2 regions of the Synechocystis sp. FACHB-908 genome follow, and region 2 is predicted to be linked to the other one. Evidence: predicted binding sites of a transcription regulator. Region 2 holds the regulator's gene; the other holds the start of a gene.
The links. The regulator NtcA, encoded in region 2, controls nitrogen genes in cyanobacteria. The targets are predictions, from matches to a motif close to GTANCNNNNGNTAC.
Positions count from the first base shown of each region.

Region 1: a site for NtcA is predicted at 2,372-2,385, ahead of H6G46_RS09195 (MSMEG_0569 family flavin-dependent oxidoreductase). Genes of this name have one in related genera too.

Region 1 covers NZ_JACJTH010000026.1:19,297-23,478, forward strand. The annotation lists gene H6G46_RS09190 (LuxR C-terminal-related transcriptional regulator) at 1-1,077, shown strand, start outside; gene H6G46_RS09195 (MSMEG_0569 family flavin-dependent oxidoreductase) at 1,050-2,300, opposite strand; gene H6G46_RS09200 (MSMEG_0572/Sll0783 family nitrogen starvation response protein) at 2,765-3,247, shown strand; gene H6G46_RS09205 (Nit6803 family nitrilase) at 3,400-4,182, shown strand, end outside.
Region 2 covers NZ_JACJTH010000036.1:33,337-37,518, reverse strand. The annotation lists gene H6G46_RS13335 (alpha/beta hydrolase) at 1-1,577, opposite strand, end outside; gene H6G46_RS13330 (hypothetical protein) at 1,826-2,074, shown strand; gene ntcA (global nitrogen regulator NtcA) at 2,147-2,824, shown strand; gene H6G46_RS13320 (DUF3084 domain-containing protein) at 2,834-4,182, shown strand, end outside.

The DNA of each region.
Region 1 (4,182 bases), on a different contig from region 2:
CAAAAAGTAAATACGACTAGCAAGCGCATTTCTGGTTGCCTTGACACAACGGCGATTACCAAAGAAATCACCGAAGCATTAATCCATGATTTTCATTGCGTGTTTGCACGTATTTGGTTAACAGAGCCTGATGGTGCGAGTTTAAAACTGGTTGCTTCGTCAGGCTTACATACCAGTACGAATGGTAGTTTTGCCCGTGTGCCGATGGGGGCTTATAAGGTCGGTAAAATTGCCCAAAGCTGTATTCCTTTTTTAAGCAATCATCTCGCCAATGAAACCTGGGTAAAGGATCGTGACTGGGCGATCGCCAATAATATTCGCGGTTTCGCCGGTTATCCATTGGTAGGCCATGACCGTGTGATTGGTGTCTTGGCTGTCTTTAGCGAGGCTCCCTTTGTCGCAGAATTTCTGGAAGTTTTACAAGTTCTCTGTATGGCAGTGGCGATCGCCATTGATGCCGTCCGACAACTCCAGAGCGAAACAAATACGATTAATACAACCCAATTTTTAGACGATCAAATCCCTTTACCGGACGTTTTGGCAAGGCTGTTATCTCAGACAAAGCTGACCCTAATCGGCACAGAAAAAAAGCTCTCTCCCACCCTTGCATATCTATTGATCAGAACCACAGAAATTTTTAATCGACTCTCCTGTAATTATTGCCGTCTCATCTATGGGGAGATTTCGGTCACCATCGAAGCCATTGTCGAAGCATCCGTGTCAGAAGCCTTCAACACAGATGGGCGATCGCCTTTTAAAGAAATAGAATTTTTAGCCCACCATGTTGGCGGTGAATTTAGGAGTCAAAGCAGTGTAAATCAATCAATCCTGCAAATTTCGCTGCAACTCCCCTATGACGGGTTTCAAAACATCAAGCTCAACAAACATCTCCTCTCGGAGCGGGAAAAGGAAATCGTCAGCCTATTAGCCCAAGGTTTACGCGATCGCGATATCGCCGAGGAGCTTCACATCAGCGAAAGTACCGTTAAGTTTCATGTTAATGGCACCCTCCATAAACTCAACGCCAAAAATCGCTACCAAGCCATTTATCAAGCCACCGTACAAGGATTTATTTGATTAGCGGGCAGTGTTTCTCTAATTTTTTCCGCTAAATATTCCGCATCACGGGCAACCCCTGAAAATCGCCCAGAACCCCAAGTATATAACCAGGGTAAACCCAAGAAATATAGCCCCGCCACATTAGTTACACCCCGATTATGTAGAGGTTCCCCCATCGAATTAAATACAGGAACATCGACCCAAGCATAATTAAAATTAAAACCAGTGGACCAAATAACCGCATCAATTTCATCAATATTTAGGGTAAGGGGTATGGAAGTTGGTTCCCAAACGGGCTGATAGGGTGCTTCGATGGGCGCATCAAGCTGGTTTTTGGCAATATATTCATCAATGCTTTGTTTAATTCTGGCGGCCGTTGCGTCTGCTTGATCGAGATTTTCCTTGAGATTATCGGCAAATAGAATTTGATTTCCATCAATATCCTTGAGCCGTCCGTAGAGATGCATGCCCTCAAGGGCGAATTGACGCAGATCAATTTCTCTGCCACCATCACGACCGGTTAAATAGTGGTTTGTTTTGTGGCGTACCATTTCCTTTTGGGGATGCTCATCAATGGGCAGATCATAATGACCCATCAACTCTAACCACTCGACCACATCTCTCCCTCGGTAGCGGCGGGGTGAACGGGGTGCGCTGCCTGTGGCAAGGTGGACGGTTTTACCTGCTAGATGTAGGTCTTCAGCAATTTGACAGCCCGATTGACCTGTGCCAACTAATAAAATTCTATCTGGTAAGGTTTCCGGATTTTTGTAGTCCACCGAATGTAACTGGACAATATGGGGAGGTAGTTTTTTGGCGATCGCCGCAATTTTTGGCGTATGGTAGCCCCCAGTAGCAACCACCACTTGATCAGCGGTGTAGATTCCTTGGCTGGTAATCACCTCAAAAGCATCAGTCCGTTGACTCAGCTTAGAAACCTCTACCCCCTCAAGGATAGGAGCTTGGAAAGATGCCGCATAATCCTCAAGATATTGGACAATTTCGTCCTTCAGCATAAAACCCTGATCATCACCCCCCGCATAGGGAAAGCCGGGTAACCGACATTGCCAATTAGGCGTAACCAAACAAAAAGAATCCCAACGTTGATTACGCCAAGCATGACCAATTTGATTTTTCTCGAAAATAACATGGTCAATGCTTTCTTGTTTTAGGAGATAACTAATCGCTAAGCCCGCCTGTCCTCCACCGACAATAATGACGGAATAGTGGCTTTTTTTCATATTATCTACCTGTATTGAACTCTATCTTTCCTGATAATCATCAACTGTAAGCCTCGAAATTTCTAACACTTGTATGTTTCGCTACAAATTGATGATCTCTGATTCTATTAATAGGAAACATCGCAATAGTCTTGTATTTATAAGCTTTACATAGACAGACCTGTTGATTTAGATAGGTGTCTAATCATTTAAATCTTAAGCGGACATACTGAACAGAAATCCATTTCCAGGAAAATTCCAAGCCTTGAAACTCTTACTGTATCTAGATAAGAAGCATTTTTCTGGCTAAGATTATTAAGAAAAGATAATCTTCATACAAGAAATTAAGAATGGTTAAACCTATGACTTTCAATTAAAACTATTTTTTTGTGACAAATGATACAAGAATAAGGAAACTTCGCTTCTACATTGATACATGACTAATCTCAAGTCAAATCAGAATTTGAATTTAAGGAACTACAACCATGCCAGAGGTAACTAAGCCAGCTCACCAAACAGGTGATTTCTTAGTAGATTACGAGGAAAAAGTTTTTCCTGATGTCCAAGCTGAACCCGGTGAAAAAGCGCTGATTACTTTTCATACAGTGGCGTTTGAAGGCTCCATTGGCTTAGTAAATTTAATGCAAGCTAGCCGCTTAATTAAAAAAGGCTTTGAAACATCTGTTTTGCTCTATGGTCCCGGTGTTACTCTCGGTGTACAAAGGGGTTTTCCTAAGCTTGGGGATGAAGGTTTTCCGGGTCACCTGACCATGAATGAGCGTATTGTAAAAATCATGGAAGCAGGGGGTAAGGTTTATGCTTGTCGCTTTGCACTGCAAGCACTTTATGGTCATGGCGAGCCTTCTCTAATCCCCGGTATTCGTCCGATTAATCCCCTAGATGTGATGGATTTAATCTTGATGCACCGTAGGGATGGTGCGTTTATTCTTGATACTTGGACAATGTAAAAATGTGCTTGATTAAATATTTGGTGAATTATTGATAGGAGGGATGATTTGAAAATTTTGTTTTTGATTTTTGAAGTCTAATATATCAATCACTTGTTTTCAAATCATTTTTTATTTCTGAAACTATTCCAGTCGTTGTGCTGGGAAAAATCATGCTGAATTATACAAAAAATATTCGGGCAGCAGCGGCACAGATTAGTCCTGTTCTTTTTAGTCAACAAGGGACTATGGAGAAAGTTCTCGATGCGATCGCCAATGCGGCAAAGAAAGGGGTAGAACTGATTGTTTTTCCTGAAACTTTTGTGCCTTATTACCCTTATTTTTCCTTTGTTGAACCGCCGGTTTTGATGGGGAAAAGTCACCTAAAGCTTTATCAAGAAGCCGTTACTGTGCCGGGGAAAGTCACCCAGGCGATCGCCCAAGCCGCGAAAACCCATGGAATGGTCGTGGTGTTAGGGGTTAATGAGCGCGAAGAAGGCTCGCTGTACAACACACAACTGATTTTTGATGCAGATGGTGCGCTGGTGCTAAAACGTCGCAAAATCACGCCCACCTACCATGAACGGATGGTTTGGGGACAAGGGGATGGTGCAGGTCTGAGGACGGTAGATACCACGGTTGGACGCTTGGGAGCCTTGGCCTGTTGGGAACATTACAATCCCTTAGCCCGTTATGCGCTGATGGCGCAACATGAACAAATCCACTGTGGGCAATTCCCCGGATCGATGGTGGGTCAGATTTTCGCGGATCAAATGGAAGTGACCATGCGGCATCATGCTTTGGAATCCGGCTGTTTTGTGATTAATGCAACGGGTTGGTTGACAGCGGAGCAAAAGTTACAAATTACCACCGACGAAAAAATGCATCAAGCCTTGAGTGGTGGTTGTTATACGGCAATTATTAGCCCCGAAGGAAAGCATCTCTGTGAGCCAATT
Region 2 (4,182 bases):
GCATGGGCGGCTCCGTTCTCCACTAGGGGGCGGAAACTTTCGTCCCCAGCTACATACAACTGGAAAAAGGGCACCATGACAGCAGAACCATAGGTGTGGAGTAGGTTTGGATCAGGCAATTTCAAACTGACTGCTTCCACTGACTCGACCACGTTTTTGATATTGGCATCAATTTTGGAGAAATCTACGTGGGCTTGCCCTTCCATCAAAGTTAGATACTTATCACGACTGGCCAAGCGAGGGAAAGAACGGGCCTGTTCCAACACAAAAGGAGTGGCTGGATCATAACTGCCCCCAAGCAATAGAACTGGGACCGTAACCTTATGCAGTCCCGATACGCCAAAGATCGCACTGTTAACAGGATTGGCCGCCAGCACTGCCACTACCCGGGGGTCTCGGAAGTCATAATCGGACCGGGGCAGGGTTAGGGCATCGCATTGCAATAACAGGGCCGTGTTGGGGACTCCTTGGCCAATGCGACATTCCGATTTCAAAAAATCCCAGTCAATGGTGGCCCCGGCCACAGCTAACGCGCCATAACCCCCAAAGGAGTGGCCCCCCACCCCTACCTGGGTCAAGTTAAGGCGATCGCCGAACTCACTGGCATTGCGACGTTCCAACTCATCAATGACGTAGCTAATATCCTTGGGCCGGTCAATAAACTCGGTGGGATAGTAACCCTGGCGAGAAGTGCGATTGAGTAAAGCTTGGGCCTGGAGAATGTCACTGCCGGGATGCTGGGGCAAAGCCACCACAAAACCATAGGAGGCCATTTTCTCCGCCGCATTGTCGAAATCTTCCGGACGGGAAGCCAAACCATGGGAAAAAACTAAAACTGGTGTTTTGCCTTCTTTCCAGCGTTGGGGGCGGTAAACATCCACGTAAAAACGACGGTTACGACTTTGGTCGTTTAACCACCAGGTTTCTTTGGGGGCCACACCGTAGGGGCCCATTTCAGTGGGATCTGGTAAAGCACTAAAGTTGATATCCCCTTCTGAAGCCGCCTCAATTTCCGAGAGGGCAATCATCTTATCAATGAAGTGTTCGGAAGCTTTAACTAGCAGTTCCACCGCCCGGGCCCGTTCTTCCACCACTTCCCCTTGGAAATGGATATCGGTGGGATACTTTTTGATGAAATTGATGAGGCTTAGTCCCCCTTCTGGATCCTCGGCTGCCTGCACAATTGCGGCCCGAATACCATATTTGGAGTTAGCTCCCCAGGGGGCATTGAGAATCACCGCTGCCCTAGCCAGGGAATCTTCCCCCAGGCTGGTGTTAAAAAAGTTACTCAGCACAACGGGGTCCACCTCTGCCCGGAGCCCCATAATTTCCCTTAATTTTGCTAATTTTTCTTCGGAAGCTCCCACCAGATTAAATAAAAAGCTGAGATTGGAATCCACAGTGCCATCCTGCACAAATCTTTCTAGGGATTCCACCCGCACCGTCAACTTGATTGGCCCGTAGGTGAAAAAGATATTTTCCGCAGTTTTGCCCGGCAATTGAACGGCGATCGCCGTGAGGGCTCCCAAACAAACGGACTGCAGCCAACGACGGAGGTTTAAGGGAAAAGTGACCATGGAAGCTATATCGAGATTAATTAAAGGGGGGGGATCAACCAAGTTGCTGGACTGGAGCAGTGGGCAAGAAACCTGAGCTAATTCTAGGCAATTTTGTTGCCATTGCCCCCAACGTAAAGTTATTTTTTTCTCCATTACCTTTTGTTACCTAAAATTTAATGGAGCCAACCTAGGCTGGACCTTTTGTCACCGTTGCTCTGTCCACGGGATGGAGGATAATCTAAACGAAATCATTAGGGACCCTGACCATGCAAAAAGCCGACGAATTTGCCATCCATCTGTTTTTGGCCAATGGCCATCGAGAGGAAGTCCGTTTCATGACCATTCAAGATTTCCAAAAATGGTATAGCAACGAAGTTGTGCCCAAGCACGATTCCCAGGAATTTATCAGTGTGCCTATCAGAAATATTCAGGGCGAGTACATGGTGGTGCGACCCTCGGCGATCGTTGCCATTCGGGTGGAACCAATTTTCTTTGGCAGTGTGGAGCGCATGTAATCCGTTGTGTATAATCTTGATACAGAATGGGGTTTTGCACTTCCCTTGATGCCCCCATTACCGTGAACGTGCATGGATCAGTCCCTAACCCAAGATCGTCCCCTAGCGGCAGTGTTTCGACGCTTAGGCAGTGAGTTGATGCCCCCGGTGGTGGAAACGTTTGATCGGAGTAAAACAATTTTTTTTCCTGGGGATCCGGCGGAACGGGTTTATTTTTTGCTCAAGGGGGCTGTTAAGTTATCTAGGGTTTACGAAGCCGGGGAAGAAATTACCGTCGCTCTGTTGAGGGAGAACAGTGTTTTTGGGGTGTTATCATTAGTTACCGGGCAACGTTCTGACCGTTTTTACCACGCAGTGGCTTTTACCCCGGTGGAGTTACTGTCTGCCCCCATTGAACAGGTGGAACAGGCTCTCAAGGAGCATCCCGACCTGTCATTGTTGATGTTACAGGGGCTTTCTTCCCGCATTCTCCAGACGGAAATGATGATTGAAACCCTAGCCCACCGGGATATGGGTTCTCGTTTGGTTAGTTTTTTGCTGATTCTCTGTCGAGATTTTGGTGTACCTGCCCCGGACGGCATTCGCATTGACCTCAAGTTATCCCATCAGGCGATCGCCGAAGCCATTGGTTCCACCAGGGTAACGGTGACTAGGCTCCTAGGAGATCTGCGGGAGGGTAATATGATCTCCATCACGAAAAAGAAAATTACCGTCCATAACCCCGTTGCTCTCAGTCAACAGTTTACCTAACCACCCTCTATGACCAGTGCCTATATTCTGGTTCTTTCTGTCCTAGTTTTGGGCGGAATCATTGCTGCGCTGGGGGATCATTTGGGCAGTAAGGTGGGCAAAGCTCGCCTACGTCTGTTTAAACTGCGACCCCGACAGACGGCGGTATTGTTGACGGTGATTACTGGCACTCTGATTTCCGCTTCCACCCTGGGGATTTTGTTTACTTTTAGTAAATCCTTACGAGAGGGGGTGTTTCAACTAGATGATATTTTGGCGCAGTTGCGGGTGGCCAAAACAGAATTGGAACAGGCTAGCCAAGCGAAAGAAGAAATTGAATCGGAACTTACGGCTGTACGCGAAGAGCAACAATTGGTGCAGGAGCGCAGTCGGGAGCTGAATCGAAACTATACCAAAGCTTTGCAGTTATTGCGCCGGGTATCGGAACAATCCCGTAATTTGCGCCAGGAGGTGGCTAACCTTTCAGCGGAAAGGGCTCAATTGAACGAACAAAAGGACTCACTATTAGCGGAATCTTCAGAACTTCAGAGTCAGGTAAAACTGAGGGATCAAGAATTATCCAAGCGTCAGGAACGCATTGCCCAACAGGAAAAAGTCCTTGCCCGTCAGCGGGAACAGGTGCAATCTTTGGAGAAAAGGTTTGCTTCTTTGGAGGCCCAGCGCCAACAGTTACAAGCTGAAATTAATCAACGGGACACCAAAATTGATCAACTCGACCAGGCGATCGCCGCTAAAGATAATGACATCCAGGCCCGGGAAGAAAAGTTACAGGGGCTAGAAACAGAACTAAGTTTCCTGCAGAGGGAAGTGGAAGAACTCGAACGCTATTATCAAGATTACCAAGAGCTGCGGGGGCAACAAATTGCCATTCTGCGGGGTCAGTTATTGGCCTTTGGTGGTCTAAGGGTGGTAAGTAGCGAAGCTGTCACTGGTGCCGTGGATCAATTGTTGCGCCAGGCTAATCGCACTGCTCTACAACTGGTTAAAACCCCCAATATGCCCGTGCCCGATGAACCCATTGTCCGGGTGACCACCGCCCAGGTGGATAGTATTACAAGCCAACTCCAACCAGGCCAGGAATATGTTATTCGGGTGCTATCAGCGGGGAATTATGTGCAGGAAGAAAGGGAAATTCGGGTCTTTTTTGACGTGGTGCCCAACCGCCAAGTTTTTCGAGAAGCGGAAACCATTGCCACCATTTCCCTCGAATCCTCCGACTTTAGCGAAGTTGATGTCCAAAAACGGATTGATTATCTCCTGGCTGCCGCCCAATTCCGTGCCCGTCGGGAAGGTATTTTGGGCCCGATACAAGTGGAGGATGGGCGCATTAAAACTTTGATTGATTTTATCGAACAACT